4 regions of the Embleya sp. NPDC127516 genome follow, and region 3 is predicted to be linked to each of the others. Evidence: riboswitches for the same ligand, from Rfam matches in the RefSeq annotation. Region 3 holds a riboswitch; each other region holds the start of a gene.
What was found. Region 3 has a riboswitch for cyclic di-AMP ahead of ACIRL2_RS08325 (transglycosylase family protein). Riboswitches for the same ligand answer to the same signal wherever they lie in the genome.

Region 1 (4,831 bases), on a different contig from region 3:
GGTCTTGCCGGAACCGCCGATCCCGTCCACCGCGACCAGTCGGGTCGCGCCGATCGACGGCGGCAACGCGGCGACGCACGCGGCCGGCCGATCGGTCGTCGCGCCTCGAATGCGATCCGGCCGTTCGATGGGCATCGAAGCAGCCTATCCACCGGTGAGGGAGACCCGGGGTCGGCCGCGAGCCGGGTCGGTTCCGGGCCGGCCCCCGGCCGAGTCGGGCCGGGTCCGACTCGGTCCCGGCCCGCGGCCGAGACGAGGGCTCCGATCACCCCGGGCGAGCACTCTTGTACATTTGTACTTGTACATCTGTACCACTCGGAGGGAGAGGCCCGTGGCCTGGCTGTTCCTGGGGCTGGCGATCTCGTGTGAGGTGATCGCGACCAGTCTGCTGAAGAGCACCGACGGGTTCACCCGGCTGTGGCCGACGCTGGCGTGTCTGGGCGGGTACGCGGGTGCCTTCTACCTGCTGACGTTGTCGTTGCGGCAGTTGCAGGTGGGCACGGCGTACGCGATCTGGTCCGGACTCGGGACGGTGGCCATCGCGCTGGTCGGCGCGGTGTTCCTGAACGAGCCGGTGACGCTGCTCAAGGCGTTCGGGATGGCGTTGGTGATCGCGGGAGTCGTGGTGTTGAACCTGGGTGGTGCGCATTGACCGCGGCCAGGGACCCTGAGGGTCGGCGACTGCGGATCGTGCGCGGCGCGTGTGAGGTGATCGCGGAGGTGGGCGTGGGCAACACCACGCATCGCCTGGTCGCGGCCCGGGCGGGCGTCCCGTTGGGAGCGACCACGTACTACTTCGCCTCGCTCGACGACCTGGTCGCCGCCGCGCTCGCGCACGCGTCGGCGGAGACGGTGCGGCTGCTGGAGGAGTGGGTACGGCGTGCGCGGGACGCGAACGACCTGCCCGGCGTGCTCACCGCGCTCACCGCGGAATACCTCGCGGACCGCTCGCGCGCGCTGGTCGAGTACGAGTTGTACCTGGCCGCCGCCCGCAGCCCGGAACTGCGCGGGTTCGCCCTGGCCTGGGTCGAGGGCGTCGGCGACTTCCTGTCCGTCCGGGTCGGACCGCGCGCCGCCGCCGCCGCGCTCGCCGTGCTGGACGGGACCATGCTGCAGGTGCTGACGCTGGACACGACGCTGGACGAGAGGCAGTTGCGCTGGTCGTTGGCCCGGGTCCTGGACGAGGGCGGGTCTTCGTCGGTGAACGGGTCGTCGTAGGCGTCGAAACGGCCCGGTGCGCCGGGAGCGGCCGGGCCGGCGCCGACGCCGGGTGCGGTAGGGTCGGCACCGCGAAGGGGAGTAGCCCCGTGAACCGGTCGTCGACATGCTGGAGTCCTCGGACTCCCGGTGGCCGGGCTCGTGCTCGACACGGGTGGGCGAGACCTTCGGCCAGGCATCGACGCATCCTCGTCTTCTCGTGGATGTACCCCGTCGTGCCGGGCCGAGTGGTCCTCCGGTTGCCGTGCGGCGCTTCGTGAAGACCCGGGGCCCGGCTCTCGCAGAAAGCCACCCGGAATGCACCTCGACCTTCTGGCGATCCTGACCGCCTTCGGGCTGATCTTCCTCGCCGAGCTCCCGGACAAGACGATGTTCGCGTCGCTTGCCATGGGCACCCGCATGCGTCCGCTCTACGTGTGGTTCGGCACCTCGACCGCGTTCGTCGTGCACGTCGCCCTCGCCGTCGGCGCGGGCGGCCTGCTCGGCCTGCTCCCCGGCTGGATCGTCAAGCTGGTCTCCGCCGCCCTGTTCGGCTTCGGCGCCTTCATGTTGTTGCGCGGCGGTGCGGGCGAGGACGACGAGGACACCGCGGGCAAGAGCGTGACCGGCTTCCGGCCGGTCTTCGCGACCGCCTTCACGGCCGTGTTCATCAGCGAGTGGGGCGACCTCACCCAGATCACCACGGCCAACCTGGCCGCCACGAACGGCACCTGGTCCACCGCGATCGGCTCGGCCGCGGCACTGATGTCGGTGTCCGCGTTGGCCCTGCTCGCCGGGCGGTTCATCGCCAAGCGCGTCCCGCTGCAAACGGTGCAGCGGATCGGCGGCCTGTGCATGCTCGGGCTGGCGATCTGGTCGCTGGTGGAGGTGTTCACCGGCTGACCCGCCCCCGGTGATGCCTCGCCCCTGCGGATGGCGCCCGCGCCGCGGTCACCCGACGGCGGCGGGACGGATGGGTGCATCGCCGGCATGTCCGGCGCGACCAGTCGATCGGTTGCCCGAAATGTGATGTAGGCCGCATGGATAAAACGGACATAAATTATATAGCCGACTTCGAGCCGCAATTCATTTTCCGCGCCCCGCGACGAGTCTCGACTATTTTCCGTTACCGCACGATCACACCACTCTCCGAGATATCCCCTCGTCATCACCGGTACCCCGGAGCCGAACACGGGAGAGATGTCGCTTTTATTCCGCCTTTACCCGCAGGGCGAAGTCGGGGTTTCGGTTGTGATCAGGCATCCGCATTGCCTACCTTTCTCGCCGATTCACCTTTCGGGTGAACCCTGTCGCCGGTACGCCGAATCCCGTCGCCGGCAGCGGGAGGTCTACATCGAAGAATCCGACGGGAGCGGGGGAACCAGGTGAATCGCCGTGGCCGGGATCGTTCCGGTGACGGCTAGGGGTGAAGTCGCGTAACGCGACCGGGCTGCTCCAGTCCGAATCCGACAGCTCACCTCGTAGGCGACAGGAGAGGACCCCATTTCATGCTGTCCACAAACGCTCGCCATCGTGCCGCTCGACCCACCAACGTCCGCCGCTTCGTCGCGGCGGTGGGCATCGCCGGCATGGGTGTCGTGCTCCCGGTCGCCACCGCCGGTGCCGCCCCGGCGCAGGCCCCCTCCACCTCCGAGCAGTCCCCCTCCACCGTGCTGTCGGCGACCCCCACCGCGGCGGTCGACGCGGCCCCGGTCCAGGCCGCGCCCGCCGCGCCGGAGACCGACACGGCCGCCGACAAGGCCCGCTACGTGGTCCAGGCCGGCGACACGCTGTTCCGGCTCGCCCAGACCAACCAGGTCAACGGCGGCTGGCAGAGCCTGTACGAACTCAACCGCGACGTGCTGCTGTCCGGCCCGGACCTGATCGAGATCGGCCAGACCCTGCGGCTGGACGGCTCGGCGCCCGCGGCACCCAAGGCCGACGCGCCCGCCAAGCCGAGCATCAAGGTCCAGCCCAAGACCTCCGTCACGCCCGGCAAGACCACCCCCAAGCCGGCGAGCAAGCCGTCGGCCGACGTGTCGGTCAAGCCCGCCGCCAAGGCCCCCGCCAAGCCCGCCACCGGCGGCTCGAAGGGCAACCAGGCGCCGACCGGCGGCTCCTCGACCGCGTCGAGCAGCAAGGCCGCCCAGGCCGTGGCCTTCGCCAAGGCGCAGATCGGCAAGCCGTACGTGTACGGCGCCACCGGCCCCAACGCGTACGACTGCTCGGGTCTGGTCCAGGCCGCGTACAAGTCCGCGGGCATCTCGCTGCCCCGCGTGACCAACGACCAGTTCGCCGCCGACACGCGCGTGTCGGTCGCCAACCTGCAGCCCGGCGACCTGGTGTTCTTCTACTCCGGCATCAGCCACGTCGGCATCTACATCGGCGACGGCAAGATGGTGCACGCCCCGAACCCGCGCAAGTCGGTCGAGATCGCCTCGATCAACACCATGCCGATCGCCGGCGCCACCCGCCCGGCCTGATCGAACCGGGCAAACCGCCGCCGCCGGCGCACACGTGCTCCGGCGGCGGTGACACAACCGCATAGTGGGACGCGCCTTCGGCGCCGTGCCCTCCGACGACGGTCGGAGCGCGCGGCGCCGGCGTGCGTTTCGGCGAACGCGCCGGTCCCGGCGGGCGGGCGGACCGGGGCGCGGGCGTCAGAGCGTCAGAGCGTCAGAGCGTCAGAGCGTCAGGACGATCTTGCCCGTGACCCGGCCCGTCTCCCCGCGCTCGTGCGCCTTGGCCGCGTCGGCCAGCGGGAACACCGAGTCGATCGCGGCGCGCAGTCGCCCCGCCTCGACCAGGTCCGCGACCTGCCGCATGGCCGCGTGGTCGGCCTCGACGAGCATCTCCTCGGCCCGGACCCCGTACCGCTCGACGTCCAGGTCCCTGACGTTGTTCACGATGGCGACGAGCACGCCGCCCCGGCGCAACGTCCGTAGCGAGCGGGGACCGTACTCGCCGCCGACGCCGTCCAGCACGACGTCCACGTCCCGCACGACGTCGGCGAAGTCGGTCGTGGTGTAGTCGATCATCTCGTCGGCGCCCAGCCCGCGGACGAAGTCGTGCTTGGCCGCGCTCGCGGTGCCGATCACGTACGCGCCGCGCGCCTTGGCGATCTGTACCGCCAGATGACCGACCCCGCCCGCCGCGGCGTGAATCAACACCCTTTGCCCTTCCCGCAGTTCCGCGGTGTCCACCAGGGCCTGCCAGGCGGTGACCGCGGCCAAGGGCAGCGCGGCGGCCTGCACGTGGTCGATGTTGGCGGGCTTGCGCACCACGTGGCGGGCCGCCGAAACCACGTACTCGGCGTGCGCCCCGTTGCCGTACGGGTAGCTCAGCATGCCGAACACCTCGTCCCCCGGTCGATGGATCGTCACCCCCAGGCCCACCGCCTCCACCACGCCCGACACGTCCCACCCGAGCACGAACGGCGGTTCGCCCAGGATCAGGCCCGTGGCCCGATGTATCCAGTCGGTCGGATTGACGCCCGCCGCGTGCACCCGGACCAGTACCTCGCTCGGGCCGGGCGCCGGCCGCTCCAGGTCGAACTCCCGCAACACCTCGGGACCACCCAGCACATCCTGACCGACAGCGCGCATGTCACTTGCCTTCCGTCCGAAAGACCAAC
Region 2 (4,831 bases), on a different contig from region 3:
TGCGCTCCTGGTAGAGCTGGAAGAGCATGCCGACGCAGAACAGGAAGCTCAGGTAGATCAGGTACTGGCTGTGCAGCGGGCCGATGAACTCGCTCAGGATCGGCACGTGGATGTCGGTGCCGTTGGTGTTCTGCGGACCGCGCCAGCCGGGGGCGTTCACCAGGTCCATCACGATCCAGCCGTACAGCAGGGTGGTCACCAGCAGCACGAACCGGCGGGATCCGCGCAGCACGCCGGACCAGGCCATCGCCGCGACGACCACGTAGCAGGTCATCTCGTAGCTCAGCGACCACAGCGCGCCGTCGAAGCCGGGGTCGAAGGCGTGCCCCTCCTTCTTCCCGGTGGCCAGGATGTTGGAGATGTCCAACTGCCGCAGACCGGTCCACCAGTTCGCGCGGATGTAGTCGAACGGGCCTTCGCCATGGCGCCAGAAACCGTCCAGCGAACCCTGCTGGTGACGGAACATGATCGGCGCGGCCACCAGCGCGGTGAACAGCACGCAGACCCACAGACCGGGCAGGATGCGCAACATCCGGTGCCACAGGTAGCGCCCGGTCGTGGTGCGCATGCCGCTGCGGGTGATCAGGAAGCCGGACAGCACGAAGAAGCCGTACACGGACATCCGGCCGAGGCCGACCTGCATGCCGGTGAAGCCGTTGCCCGGCTCGTGCTTGCCGAAGCCGCCCAGGATGTGCGCGTGCGCCACCACGACCGCTGTCGCCAGCAGGAGCCGGATCAATCCGATGCTGTTGTCCCGGCCGGAGAATCGTTCGGCCAGCGTTCCTTGCCGACCCACTCCGAAGTCGCGTCGCACGCGCTTTACGCCCTTCCCGATGTGGCCGCCCGGAAGCGACGCAGGATCCCCCCTGGGCGAATATGCGCCCTGCCCACGAGATCCTGTGCATGGTAACGGTCGACCCGACCCCGGGTCAGGCACCCTGGAGGGCGGGCGCCGCGGGGGTCGCCACGCGCGATTCGCGCACCCTCCGCGAACCCGGGATGCCGGGTAGGGTCGCCTCATGAAGTGGCTTGTCACCGGCGGTGCCGGGTACATCGGGACGCATGTCGTGCGGGCGTTGCTCGCGGCCGGCGAGGATGTGGTCGTCCTCGACGACTTCTCCACGGGCGCGCGCGAACGGGTTCCCGAAAATGTGCCGCTGGTGGTCGGCTCGGTGCTGGACCGGGCGCTGCTGGACGAGACGTTCCGGGCGCACGCCGTGGACGGCGTGGTGCACATCGCGGCGAAGAAGCAGGTGCCCGAATCGGTCGCGCGCCCCCTCTACTACTACGAGGAGAACGTCGAGGGTCTGCGCGTCCTGCTCGCGGCCATGGTCGCGGCCGACGTCACGCGCGTCGTGTTCTCCTCCAGCGCCGCCGTCTACGGCATGCCCGACGTCGACCTCGTCGACGAGGAGACCCCGTGCCTGCCGATCAACCCGTACGGCGAGAGCAAGCTCGTCGGCGAGTGGATGATCAAGGCCACGGCGCGCGCGCACGGCATCTCGTACGCCGCGCTGCGCTACTTCAACGTCGCGGGCGCGGGCGCGCCGGAACTCGCGGACGAGGGCGTGTTCAACCTCGTGCCGATGGTGCTGGAGAAGCTGACGGCCGATCAGGCGCCGGTGATCTTCGGGGACGACTACGACACCCCGGACGGCACCTGCGTGCGCGACTTCATCCATGTGGTGGACCTGGCCGAGGCACACGTGGCGGCCACCCGTCGGCTCGGCACCGACCCGGACGCGCGTCTGGTGCTCAACGTCGGTCGCGGTGAGGGCACGTCGGTGCGCGAGATGGTGGAACTCATCCGCGAGGTCACCGGTTTGCGCGACATCGCGCCGGAGCTGCGACCCCGGCGCGCGGGCGACCCGGCCCGGGTGGTCGCGAGCGCCGATCGCATCACCACCGAACTGGGCTGGAAGGCCCGGCACGACACGGCGGACATGGTGGAGAGCGCGTGGGCCGGCTGGCGCGCGCAGCGCGGCTGAGTCCCGCACACACCGCCCGCGGCGCCGCGCATCAGCCGGCGCCGCGGGCGGTGTCGCGTCGCGATCCCGTGACGACGCAGGGTGAAGTCTCCTGGGGCAAATCGGACATGACGTGCTTCGTCTGTGGGCCGAATCACGTCGATCACGGGTGCGTACGCCCCTGTCGGTGGGCAGGGGCCCGGTCCGCGCGACGCCACACGCGATGCGGGTGTGACGAACGGGGCGTAGGTGATCTTTCCCGGGTGATCGGCGTACGCCGTGACCAAGGGCCGATGTCACGCGTTCCCTGCCCTTCCACCACGGAACGCCAACTACGGTCCTTTCCGTAAGGGATCATCTACATTGCGCTCATCCGCAAAACGGATAATCGACGTCTATCCGACACAGACTTGTGATCTTCGGCGAGGCCTGCTTAGCGTTCGATCCGTCCGTATCCCACACGGACCCCGATCGCCGGTACGCCGAATCCTGTCGCCGGCCGTTCGGGAGGCTGACGAGCACCACACGACAGGAGCGGGGGAACCACAGGTGAACCGCCGCGAACGGCCCCGATCTCGATGATCGGACGCCGCGAACGGCTTGGGGTGAAGCCATGTCCTTCGGGACGTGGCCGGGCTATCGATCTCCGGCCCGAATCCGACAGCTCACCTCGTAGGCGTGGGAGAGGATCCAGCCATGCTGTCCGGAACCGGGCGTCATCGCCGTCGCAGCACCAGTAGGACCACGCGTCTGATCGCCGCGGCGGGTGTCGCCGGAGTCGGCGTCGCCATGCCGATCATCGGCGCGGGCACCGCCCAGGCCGCCTCCGTGAGCACCTGGGACAAGGTCGCCCAGTGCGAGAGCACGGGCAACTGGCAGATCAACACCGGAAACGGCTTCTACGGCGGCCTGCAGTTCACCGCGAGCACCTGGAAGGCGTTCGGCGGCACGGAGTTCGCCGCCCGCGCCGACCTGGCGACCAAGGGTCAGCAGATCGCGATCGCCGAGAAGGTCCTCAAGGGCCAGGGCCCCGGCGCGTGGCCGGTGTGCTCGGTCAAGGCCGGCCTGACCCGAGGCGGCGCCGCCGCCGACGTCGACACCGGCTCCTCGGCCGGCAAGACCGCGCCGAAGACCGCTCCCAAGACCGAGACCGCCAAGCCGGCCCCGAAGAAGACGGCCGCCGCGCCGAAGATCGAGGTCAAGACCGAGGCTCCGAAGACCGAGGCCCCCAAGGCCGAGGCCCCGAAGACCGAGGCGCCCAAGACCGAGACTCCGAAGACCGAGCCGGCCGCCGCGACCTCGTCCTACGTCGTGGTCACCGGCGACACGCTCTCCAAGATCGCGAACGCCGCGCACGTGCCCGGCGGTTGGCCGAAGCTGTACGAGGCCAACAAGTCCGTCGTCGGCGAGAACCCCGACCTGATCTTCCCGGGCCAGAAGCTCACGGTCGACGGCAAGGCCGCGCCGACCACCACCAAGACCGAGGCCGCCGCGCCCAAGGTCGAGGTGCAGAAGGCCGAGACGCCGAAGACCGAGGCCCCCAAGGCTGAGGCTCCGAAGGCCAAGACGGAGAGCAAGCCGGCTCCGAAGGCCGCGACCACCAAGACCGAGGCCGCCAAGACCGAATCGACGACGACCGCCTCCGGCTCGTACGTCGCCCCGGTCTCGGGCGCCACGCTCACCGCGAGCTTCGGCTCCGGCGGCTCGCGCTGGTCCAGCGGCAGCCACACCGGCCAGGACTTCGCGGTCTCGACCGGCACCACGGTGCGCGCGGTCACCTCGGGCACCGTCGTGTCGGCCGGTTGGGGCGGCGCGTACGGCAACGAGGTCGTCATCCGGCACGCGGACGGCAAGTACACCCAGTACGCGCACCTGTCCTCGATCTCGGTCAAGGCCGGGATGAAGGTGCAGACCGGCCAGAAGATCGCGCTCTCCGGCGCGACCGGCAACGTCACCGGCCCGCACCTGCACTTCGAGGTCCGCACCACGCCGAACTACGGCTCCGCGGTCAACCCGATGACCTGGCTGCGCAGCCACGGCGTCAGCGTCTGAGTCACCCGCTCCACCCGCTGCATCGAACGGCGGGCGTTCCCTCCAGGGAGCGCCCGCCGTTCGCGTGTTCAAACCGGTGCGCGTGTGCGGACGATTCGCATGTGCGGACCGGTGCGCGTGCCCGGACGGTGCCGTCAGGGCAGCCGCGCGGTGCGCAGCGCACCGTCCGGACCGAGCCACAGGGCCACCGCGTGCCCGGCGCCGTCCGGCGCGCCGGTGGGATCGACCGCGACCGTGCGCTCGTCGAGCACGACCGGCGCCCCGGACGCGCCGAGGACGATCGGCCGGCCGTCGGCGTCCCGGGTCAGCGTCGCCGTCGTGCCGTCCGGTCGGGGCACTCGGCTCAACGCCTCGTAACCCGCGCCCGCGGCTCCCGAGTCGGCCGGCACCCACCCGTTCGGCCCGCCCTCGACCACGCTCGCGATCTCCGGTGTGCCGGCGCGCCGGTAGGCGACACCCACCCGGCCGTCGGCGCCCACCGACACGGCGGGCGGGCCCGCCGGTCGCTCGGCCGCGATCGTGCGCGGCGGCCCCGACCGCTCGCCGACCGGTTCCCAGTAGCGAATGCCCTCACGCGCCGTGCCGAAGACCACGACCCGGCCGTCCGGGCGGGTCACCGCGCCGGGCCCCTCGACGATCTCCCCGCCGCCCAGGTCCCGCCACGCCGACCACGTGTCGCTCCCGGCGGGCCGATGACGGCCGCTGATCCCCTTGTCCCGGTCGCGCACGAACAGGTACAGCCCGCCCGCGCCGTCCACCCCGACCACCGGTGTGCCCGGGCCGCGTCCGTCGCCGTCGGGGTTGCCCAGGCC
Region 3 (4,831 bases):
CAGCGGTTGCGGGGCACCGGCATCCACGACCTGTACGTGCACGCCGGGCCCCTGGAACACGACGGCACGCTGCCGCCCTCCGCCCACCCCGGGGCGCGGCAACTGGTGGACGCGGTCCACCGCGAACTGCCCGGCGTACGGGTGCAGGCCTGGCTCGGCGACATCGTCTCGCACGGCGGGCCCGGGCTGCGGCTGGAGCGCCCGCCGGTGCGCGCGGCGATCACCGCGTCGGCCGCGCAGATCCTGGACGCCGGCTTCGAGGGCGTGCACCTCGATCTGGAACCGGTGTGGTCCGGGAACGAGGACTTCCTGACCGTGCTCACCGCCACCCACGCGCTGACCCGTGCGCGCGGCGTCCCGCTGTCGGTCGCCGCCGCGCAGATCGATCCGCTGCCGTCCCTGCACAGCGTCTTCCAAGCGCTGCGCGATCACCCCAAGTGGTGGTCGCAGCGATACTTCGGCCAGGTCGCGCGGCGGGTCGACCAGATCGCGCTGATGTCCTATGACACCGCGATGCCGCTGGAGTCGCTGTACGGCGGCTACGTCGCGCAGCAGACCGAGCTCGCCCTGGAGGCGACGCCGGCCGGGGTCGACCTGCTGATGGGCCTGCCCGCCTACTACGCGAACAGTTGGGGTCATCACGGCTCGGCCGAGACGGTCGCGGCGGCGGTGCGCGGTGTCCGCCTGGGCCTGACCAGACACGACCCGCGCCGACCGAACTTCGGCGTCGCACTGTACGTCGACTTCGCCGCGACCGACACGGACTGGGCGTCCTACCGCCGGGATTGGTGTCGTCTCGACGGTCGAGCCGGGTGAGGCCGGGTGCCGAACGAGGTGTCCGATTGCCGCCGGCACCGTGTCCCGGCCGCGTCCACGCTGGAGGCATGACCACCTCCGCGGATACCCGCACCTTCGTCGTCCGAGCGATCCCCGCCGAGCTCCTCGCCTCGGTCCGGGCCACCGGCCTGGACGTCTCCGGCCACCCGGTCGAAGCGCACACGGCCGGCGGCGGCGAACCGTTGCGCTGCTGCCTGCGCGACGCCGAGCCGGGCGAGCGGCTCATGTTGTTCGGCTACGAACCGCCGCTCCCGGCGAGCCCGTACCGCGAGATCGGCCCGGTCTTCGCGCACGCCGACGCCTGCCCCGGCCCGAGCACCGACGCCTACCCGCCCCAGTGGCGGGCCCGGCCCCAGGTCTTTCGCGCCTACGACGCCCGGGGACGGATCCACCCCACCTCACGCCTCCACGACACCGACAACCCCGAGCCCGCCCTCGCCGAGATCCTCGCCGACCCCGAGGTGACCGAGATCCACTGCCGCAACATCACCTACGGCTGCTACATGTCCACCATCGTCCGCCCGTCCACCCCCGACCGCTGATCCCACGACCGGATCCCCGGTGGCGCTCGCCCCCGGCGCCGGGGGCGAGCGCCCGGCGCCGGCGCGTCCACCGGGGCGGCGACACCGTCGCGCCGGTCTCGGCCACGCCCGGGACGATCACCGTGTCGGGCCGGATTCCGTACCGGCCCGCGCGCGGGCGGCTCCGAGCCGATCGCTACCGTACGCGGATGGACAACGCAGTCGTGCGGAGCCCGTCGGCCCAGGTCGCGGCGCACACCGCCGCTCCCGGTCCGGGCCGTGTCCGGGGCGCCGCCCAGGTGGTCACCGACATCCTCCAGCCGCGCAACACCATCCTTGCCGGACTGTCCGGTTTCGGTGCGCTCGTCGCCCACTCGTGGACCGGCGCCGGATGGGGTCTGTTCGCGGCACTGTGCGCGGGCATCGTTCCGGCCGGGTACATCGAGTGGGAGCGTCGCCGCGGTACCTGGGGCGACCGGCACGTGGTGGACCGCCGGCAGCGTCCGCGCATCTTCGCGGTGATCCTGGCCTCGATCGGCATCGGCGCGGCGGTCATGCTCGGCGCCGGCGCGCCGTCCCGGCTGGTGTTCGCGATGTTCGCGCTGTGGGGCATGACGGTGGTGCTGCTGGTGGTGAACGCGGCGTGGAAGATCAGCGTCGACTGCGCGGTCGCGTCCGGCATCGTCGCGTTGCTCGCCGTCGCGGGCGGACCGTGGTGGTCGACCGGTTATCTCGCGGTCGGCGTCGTGTGCTGGTCGCGTGTCGCACTGCGTCACCACACCGTCGCGCAAGCCGTGGCTGGTGCGCTCTTGGGCGCCGCCACCGGGGCATCTCTGGTTTTCGGATGACCGATAGCGGTACATATCGGGCGGCCATCGACCCTCTCTATGGTGCACGTCACATGCCGGGTACCGATGGTCAGGAGGTCGTACGCACCGTAAACCGTCTTTTCACGATTCCTGCCCTGAGTAATCGAATACCCACTATATGTCATCGATTCGGGCACAATGCGTACGCTTCTCGGGACTTTAGGTCCCGATATTCCACCCTTCCGCCCTGATTCTTCTGTTTCGGCGAAACGTGATGTTTGGATCCGAGTCGAGGGTGTGCGTAGTTTGGTGCTTCGCCACACCGGTCCGGTGCTCGGCGAAATGGTCTCCCGGTTCGCCGAATCCTGCCGCCGGAGCGAGGCCACGGTACGAAACCCGAAAGGCAGGAGCGGGGGAACCAAGTGGAATGCCGTCCCGGGCGTCCGTGACACGGACGCCCATGACGACGGCTTGGGGTGAAGCCGTGCCCGTCCCTTCCTCAGGAGGGCCGAACACGGCCGGGCGAGACTCTCCAGCCCGAATCCGACAGCTCACTTCGTAGGCGTGGGAGAAGGAAAAATCTTCGTGCAGTCGTTCATCACCCCTGCCCGCATGCCCAAGAAGACGCGTCTCGCGCTGACCCTCGGCATGGCCGGCGCGATCGTCGCCGCCCCGCTGGTCACCGGTCTCGCCACCGCCAACGCCGCCTCCGTCTCCACCTGGGACAAGGTCGCCATGCTCGAGAGCTCGGGCAACTGGCACATCAACACCGGCAACGGTTTCTACGGTGGTCTGCAGTTCACCATCAGCACCTGGAACGAGTTCGGCGGTCAGCAGTACGCCCCGCGTGCCGACCTGGCCACCAAGGACCAGCAGATCGCCATCGCCGAGAAGGTTCTCGCCGTACAGGGTCCCGGCGCCTGGCCGAACACCTCCGGCCCGGCGGGCCTGACCAAGGGCAGCGCCGCGCCGGCCGTCTCGCCCGGCACCAAGTCCACGGTCAAGGTCACCCCGAAGGCCGCCGAGAAGCCGGCCGAGTCCGCTCCGGCCCCGAAGATCGAGGTCGTCCCGGCGGCCGCCGCGAAGTCCGCGTCGACCAGCACCTCGTACTCCGTGGTCAAGGGCGACACGCTCTCCAAGATCGCCGCCGCCAAGGATGTCGAGGGCGGCTGGCACAAGCTGTACGCCGACAACCGCTCGGTGATCGGTGGCAACCCGAACGTCATCCAGATCGGTCAGAAGCTCTCGCTCTCCGGTAAGGCCTCGGCCTCGACCGAGTCCGGCAGCACCAAGACCGAGACCGCTCCGGCCGCGCCGAAGACCGAGACCAAGACCACGGCGTCCGTGAAGGTCGCGCCGAAGGTCGAGGTCAAGGAGAAGGCCCCGGTCGCGGCCAAGGAGTCCTCGGCCAAGGCCGAGTCCACCACGGCCAACGCGTCCGGTTACGTCGCTCCCGTGAAGGGCGGCCTGGGCACCGCGTTCGGCACCGGCGGCAAGCTGTGGTCCAGCGGCAGCCACACCGGCCAGGACTTCGTGGCCGCCACCGGCACCTCGGTGAAGGCGATCACCTCGGGCACCGTGGTCAAGGCCGGCAACGGCGGCGCCTACGGCAACGAGATCGTGATCAAGCACGCGGACGGCAAGTACTCGCAGTACGCCCACCTGTCCAGCATCGGCGTGCGTGTCGGCGCCACGGTGAGCACCGGTCAGCAGATCGGCCTCTCCGGCGCGACCGGCAACGTGACCGGCCCGCACCTGCACTTCGAGATCCGCACCACGCCGAACTACGGCAGCGGCATCAACCCGGTCACCTACCTGCGCGCGCACGGCGTCAACCTCTGAGCCGAGCGTCATCAGGCGGTAACCACACCGCGATAGCCACACCAACGCGGTAGCCGTACCAGGGCCGGGCCCGTCGACCGAGTGTCGACGGGCCCGGCCCTTTTCGGCGTCCCCACCCCTGCGGACGCCGAAGTCTCCGGCGGATCGCGCCGATCAGCCGCGCGCCGGGTAGCGCTTGGGCAGCGACAGCCCACGTGCGGCCATCAACTCCCGCAGCCGGTCAGGGTAGTCGGTGATCAGACCGTCCACGCCGTCGTCCATCAGCTTGGCCATGGTCGCCGGGTCGTCGACGGTCCACGGCACGACCTTGATGCCCGACGCGTGTGCCCGGGCGACCATGTCGCGGGTCACGTAGGGACGGTAGTTCGGGTCGGTGACCTTGCCGTCCTGCGGGAAGCCGTGCACGGGCGAGAACGTGCCGGCGCCGAACGAGGAGATCGCGCGCAGCGGATCGCCGTCGAAGTCGTCGATGTCCAGGCCGCCCAGCCAGGGCGAGGCGCCGGGCTTGCCGACCTGGAGGAAGTCGTAGTTGGTCAACGCGACCAGCGGCAGGCGCGGTTCGACCTGCCGCATGCGCTTGAGCGCGCCCCAGTCGAAGCTCTGCACGGTGACCTGGCGCAACAGCCCGGCCCGGCGCACCTCGCGCGCCACGACCTGTACGAACTGCTCGCGCGGCGCGGTCTCCTGCGGCGCGCCGGCCTCGACCTTGGTCTCCACGTTGAGCTTCACGCCGCGCGCGTGCCGGTGGTTGACCAGGTCGAACACCTCGGTGAGCAGCGGCATTCGGGCTCCGGGCGAGGTGGTCTGCGCGGGGAAGCCGGG
Region 4 (4,831 bases), on a different contig from region 3:
CCGTGCCCGAGCGGTTCGAGGAGCGGAAGCTGTACGTGCACAACCCGACGGTGACGCTGATGCGCACCACGCCGGCGGAGAACGCCGAGCTGGGTCGGCGGATCGCCGCGAAACTGATCGCCGCGACCGGTCCCACCGCCCTCTACCTGCCACTGCGCGGGGTCTCGGCGATCGACGTCGAGGGCGCGCCCTTCTACGATTCCGTCGCCGACAAGGCGCTGTTCGACGAGTTGCGGTCCGGACTCGCGGGCAGTGCCGTCGAGTTGCACGAGGCGGCGACGGACATCAACGATCCGGCGTTCGCCACGGCGGCGGCGGATCGACTGCACGAGATGATCACGAAGGGACGTGTGGACTGAGATGGACGGACGCGAGGCGCGGGGCCGACTGCACAGGACGGTCGGGCAGGGCGGCGTCGTGATCGGCGCGGGCGCGGGCACCGGATTGTCGGCCAAGTGCGCCGAGGCCGGCGGCGTGGACCTGATCATCATCTACAACTCCGGCCGCTACCGGATGGCCGGCCGCGGCTCGCTGGCCGGGCTGCTGCCGTACGGCGACGCCAACGCGATCGTGGTCGAGATGGCCGGCGAGGTGCTGCCGGTGGTGCGCGGTACTCCGGTGCTGGCCGGGGTGTGCGGCACGGATCCGTTCCGGATCATGCCGCACTTCCTGGACCAGCTCGCCGCGATGGGCTTCGCGGGCGTGCAGAACTTCCCCACGGTCGGCCTGTTCGACGGTGTCTTCCGGCAGAACCTGGAGGAGACCGGCATGGGCTACGACCTGGAGGTGGAGATGATCCGGCTGGCCGCCGAGCGCGGCCTGCTCACCGCGCCCTACGTCTTCGACCCGGAGCAGGCCCGCGCGATGGCCGCGGCCGGCGCGGACGTCCTGGTCCCGCACCTGGGGCTGACCACCAAGGGCAGCATCGGCGCGAGCACCGCGGTCTCGCTCGACGAGGCGGTGGAGCGGGTGCAGCGCATGCGCGACGCGGCGGCCGAGGTGAACCCGGACGTGCTGGTGTTGTGCCACGGCGGGCCGATCGCCGAGCCCGAGGACGCCGCGTACGTGCTGGCGCACACCACCGGCGTGGTGGGCTTCTTCGGCGCCTCCAGCATGGAACGGCTGCCGACCGAGACGGCCATCACCGAGCAGGCGCGGGCGTTCAAGGCGATCGGAGCCCGGTAGGCGCCGCGCCGTACGAATCCGGGCAGCACGTGCCGGGCGCAGGGCGGTACCGGTGGGACGCACAGGGCGTCCCACGTCGGAGGCAGGAAGCACAGGGCACCACCGGCAGGAGACACATCCACCACGACCGCGAGGAGTCGCGTGTGTACAAGCTGACCGTGCTGTATGGCCACCCCGAGGACCCGGCGGCGTTCGACGCCTATTACTGGGAGAAGCACGTCCCGCTCGCCCGCACGATGCCGGGATTGACCGGCTGGACCATCGGCAAGTGCGATCCGGACCCCTCCGGCGCGCAGCCGCCCTATTACCTGGTGGTCGGGTTGTACGCGCCGACCCGCGCGGGTATCCAGGCAACCCTGGATTCGCCCGAGGGCCGGGCCACGGTGGCCGACGTCGCCAATTTCGCGACCGGCGGCGCGACGTTCCTTTGGGACGAGGAGCGGGTAGTCGTACCTGTGGAGCTGCCCGCGACGGAATAGCCCGACGGTGAAGCACGGGTGACCACGCGGCCGCGCACCGTGGACGCCGGCGCCGTGACCTGCGAGGATGGCGACATATCGGGCAAATCGGTGTTATTCCTGCTTATGGGGCACCTCACAAAGCGCCCGAAATGTTTGCCAACCCGGCGGCCCGGTGCGTAGCTTCGTGGTTGTTCGCACAAGCGGACTCCCCGGGCGGTACGCCGAATCCTGCCGCCGCCCGAGGGAAGCAGTCGATATCGACTGGCGGCAGGAGCGGGGGAACCAAGTGAGTGCCGGCATCGGCAATGTCGATGCCGTGGGGTGAAGCCATGCCTGTTTTCAGGCGAGGCCGGGCCAATCGTCCGAACCCGACAGCTAACTTCGTAGGCGCCCGACGAGGTAATCAATGACCTTCCGTGCCATCACCGCTCCCGTTCGCTCGCTCTCTCGTGGCCGTCGCGCCGGCATCGCCGTCGCCGCCGGTGCGGGTCTCGTCCTTCCCCTCGTGGGCATGGCGGGCAGCGCGAACGCGGCGTCCTCGTCCACGTGGGACGCGGTCGCGCAGTGCGAGAGCACCGGGAATTGGAGCATCAACACGGGCAACGGCTTCTCCGGCGGTCTGCAGTTCACCCCGAGCACCTGGAACGCCTTCGGCGGCGGCGAGTACGCGGCCAGTGCCGCGCAGGCGAGCAAGGCGCAGCAGATCGCGGTCGCCGAGCGCGTGCTGGCCGCGCAGGGCCCCGGCGCCTGGCCGGTCTGTTCGCAGAAGGCCGGTCTGGCCAAGGGCGGCAACGCGTCCGCCACGGCCGAGTCCTCGACCACCGGCAAGACCAAGGCCCAGGACGCGCCGAAGGCCGCGGCCAAGGCCGAGTCGGCGACCGAGACCGCACCGCGCAACTCCGGCGCCGATGCGCCGAAGGTCCGGGTGCAGCCGAAGCAGGACGTCGCCGCGCAGGACGCGTCGAAGTCGGCCGCGAGCAAGCAGGCTTCGGGCTCCGGCAGCTACACCGTCAAGGCCGGTGACACGCTCTCCTCCGTCGCCGCCAAGCTCGGCGTCAAGGGTGGCTACCAGGCCCTGTACAGCGCCAACTCGGGTGTCATCGGTGACAACCCGAACGTGATCAGCGTGGGCACCAAGCTCTCCGTCTGACACGCGAACGGCAACACGTGGGCCCCGTCGAGTACTTCGGCGGGGCCCACGCCCATGTCCGGTCGGTGGTGATCGAAACGGGATGTCGATTGGCCGTGTTGCCGTTCGCTTCGTCGATCGATCAGGCCCGGCTGGGCAGTTCGGCGGGTTCGGTGGACCGGGTGGGGGCGGGGATCGCCGGTTCGTCGGCCGCTTCGCCGGACGCGGATCCGGTGTGGTTGAGCAGCAGGTTGAGTACGACCGCGATGATCGAGCCGGCCGAGATGCCGGACTCGGCGATCATCGCGATCTTGTCCGGGAACGCGTGGTAGAAGTCCGGGAACGCGATCGGGAAGACGCCGAAGGCCAGGGCCACCGCCACGATCAGCGCGTTGGGTCCGGTGTCGAGTTCGGCCTTGCCCAGGGTGCGGATGCCGGCCACCGCGACGGTGCCGAACAGCACCACGCCGGCGCCGCCGAGGACCGGCTGCGGGACGAGCGCGACCAGGCCGCCGACGATCGGCATCAAGCCCATCAGGACCAGGAATCCGCCGCACACCGCGACCACGAACCGGCTGCGGATGCGGGTCAGCGCGACCAGGCCGATGTTCTGTGCGAAGGCCGTGCACGCGAAGCCGTTGAACACCCCGCCGAGCGCGGTGGCCAGGCCGTCGGCGCGCAGACCGCCGGCTATCGTCCGGTCGTCGGCGGGTTTGTCCACCACCTCGCCCAGCGCGATGATGTCGGCCGTCGACTCGGTCATGCAGACGATCATCACCACGAGCATGGACACGGTCACCGACACGTCGAACTGCGGCGCGCCGAAGGCGAACGGCTGCGGGACCTCGAAGACGGCCAGGTCGCCCAGGGCGCCGCCGTCCACCTTGTCGAACGGGATGGCCAGCAGGGTGCCGAAGAGCAGGCCGAGCAGGATCGCGATGCGCTGCAGGAAACCGGTCAGCACCCGGTGCAGGACCAGGATCGCGACCAGCGTCGCCGCGGCGAGCCCGAGGTTGGTCGTCGAGCCGTAGTCGGCCGCCTTGCTGTCGCCGCCCTGCGACCAGTTCCCGGCGACCGGCAGCAGGGACACCCCGATCAAGGTGATCACCGTGCCGCTGACCACCGGCGGGAAGAAGCGGATCAGTCGACAGAAGACCGGCGCGAGCAGGAAGCAGAACACGCCCGAGACGATCGTCGCGCCGAAGATCACCGGCAGTGTCGCGTCCTGCTTGGCCGCGGCCACCGCCAGGATCGGCGAGACCACCGCGAAGGTGACGCCGTTGACGAACGGCAGTCGGGAGCCGATCCGCCAGAAGCCGAGCGTCTGCAGCAGCGTGGCGAGCCCGGCGATCAACAGGCTCGCCCCCAGCAGCGTGGTCAGCTCCGCGGTGGACAGGCCCAGCGCCCCGCCGATGATCAGCGGTGGCGCGGCGACCCCGGCGTACATCGTGGCCACGTGTTGCAGGGCGCCGGCCAGCATGCGTCCCGGCGGCAGCATCTCGTCCACGGGGTGCACGGGCGACGCCCCGGTCCCCGGTGACGCCCCGGCGGTGGCATCGCCCGGCGATCGTGCCGCGCCCGCAGTCTTCCTGGTGGTTCTCCAGCCCATGATCGGCGCCTCCACATCGGATGCCGTCGTAGGACGGCCCGGCCCATTGGACGTACTGGATCGCAGGATCGGGCAGTGGGAGTGGATGCGGATCCGGGGCGTTCCCCTGCCAAGTATTTCGCTATGCGGAATCAATATTCCGTTGATCAGAAGGAGACTGTAGGGACGGGCCGGATCGGCGGTCAATAGGCACAGGCGTCGGCGGTTCGGGCCGGTCACATCTTGTGGCTTCCTCCGAACGCGGCGTCGATCTTCGGAAGGCGGCTGGATGGCATTCTCAACTTATTCGGGCAAAACGTACCAGCGACGATAAGATTGCGTTTGGAACGCCCTTGCGGCGTTAAATTCTTTTGACATAGGTTCTTCTGACCGTGGTTCCTGCTTTCTCCTGAGAGGGTTCCATGTCGAACATGACCCGCGTAGCCGTCCGTACCGCCGTAGACCACC

Region 1: another riboswitch for cyclic di-AMP. It lies ahead of ACIRL2_RS15530 (NlpC/P60 family protein); the one in region 3 lies ahead of ACIRL2_RS08325 (transglycosylase family protein).
Region 2: another riboswitch for cyclic di-AMP. It lies ahead of ACIRL2_RS29620 (transglycosylase family protein); the one in region 3 lies ahead of ACIRL2_RS08325 (transglycosylase family protein).
Region 4: another riboswitch for cyclic di-AMP. It lies ahead of ACIRL2_RS18150 (transglycosylase family protein); the one in region 3 lies ahead of ACIRL2_RS08325 (transglycosylase family protein).

What each region holds. Positions count from the first base shown of each region.
Region 1 is NZ_JBIWJT010000007.1:82,788-87,618, reverse strand. Features, by position in the region: gene ACIRL2_RS15550 (uridine kinase) at 1-135, opposite strand, end outside; gene ACIRL2_RS15545 (DMT family transporter) at 332-652, shown strand; gene ACIRL2_RS15540 (TetR/AcrR family transcriptional regulator) at 649-1,218, shown strand; gene ACIRL2_RS15535 (TMEM165/GDT1 family protein) at 1,516-2,100, shown strand; cyclic di-AMP (ydaO/yuaA leader) riboswitch at 2,507-2,699, shown strand; gene ACIRL2_RS15530 (NlpC/P60 family protein) at 2,706-3,680, shown strand; gene ACIRL2_RS15525 (NADP-dependent oxidoreductase) at 3,882-4,802, opposite strand.
Region 2 is NZ_JBIWJT010000016.1:179,007-183,837, reverse strand. Features, by position in the region: gene ACIRL2_RS29630 (acyltransferase family protein) at 1-814, opposite strand, end outside; gene galE (UDP-glucose 4-epimerase GalE) at 1,020-1,988, shown strand; cyclic di-AMP (ydaO/yuaA leader) riboswitch at 2,438-2,659, shown strand; gene ACIRL2_RS29620 (transglycosylase family protein) at 2,664-4,019, shown strand; gene ACIRL2_RS29615 (PIG-L family deacetylase) at 4,154-4,831, opposite strand, start outside.
Region 3 is NZ_JBIWJT010000004.1:99,790-104,620, reverse strand. Features, by position in the region: gene ACIRL2_RS08340 (hypothetical protein) at 1-816, shown strand, start outside; gene ACIRL2_RS08335 (DUF1203 domain-containing protein) at 885-1,379, shown strand; gene ACIRL2_RS08330 (hypothetical protein) at 1,568-2,206, shown strand; cyclic di-AMP (ydaO/yuaA leader) riboswitch at 2,514-2,747, shown strand; gene ACIRL2_RS08325 (transglycosylase family protein) at 2,780-4,009, shown strand; gene ACIRL2_RS08320 (glycerophosphodiester phosphodiesterase family protein) at 4,163-4,831, opposite strand, start outside.
Region 4 is NZ_JBIWJT010000008.1:302,526-307,356, reverse strand. Features, by position in the region: gene ACIRL2_RS18165 (Tm-1-like ATP-binding domain-containing protein) at 1-359, shown strand, start outside; gene ACIRL2_RS18160 (phosphoenolpyruvate hydrolase family protein) at 361-1,185, shown strand; gene ACIRL2_RS18155 (EthD family reductase) at 1,329-1,664, shown strand; cyclic di-AMP (ydaO/yuaA leader) riboswitch at 1,861-2,052, shown strand; gene ACIRL2_RS18150 (transglycosylase family protein) at 2,053-2,796, shown strand; gene ACIRL2_RS18145 (nucleobase:cation symporter-2 family protein) at 2,918-4,273, opposite strand; gene ACIRL2_RS18140 (DUF6421 family protein) at 4,786-4,831, shown strand, end outside.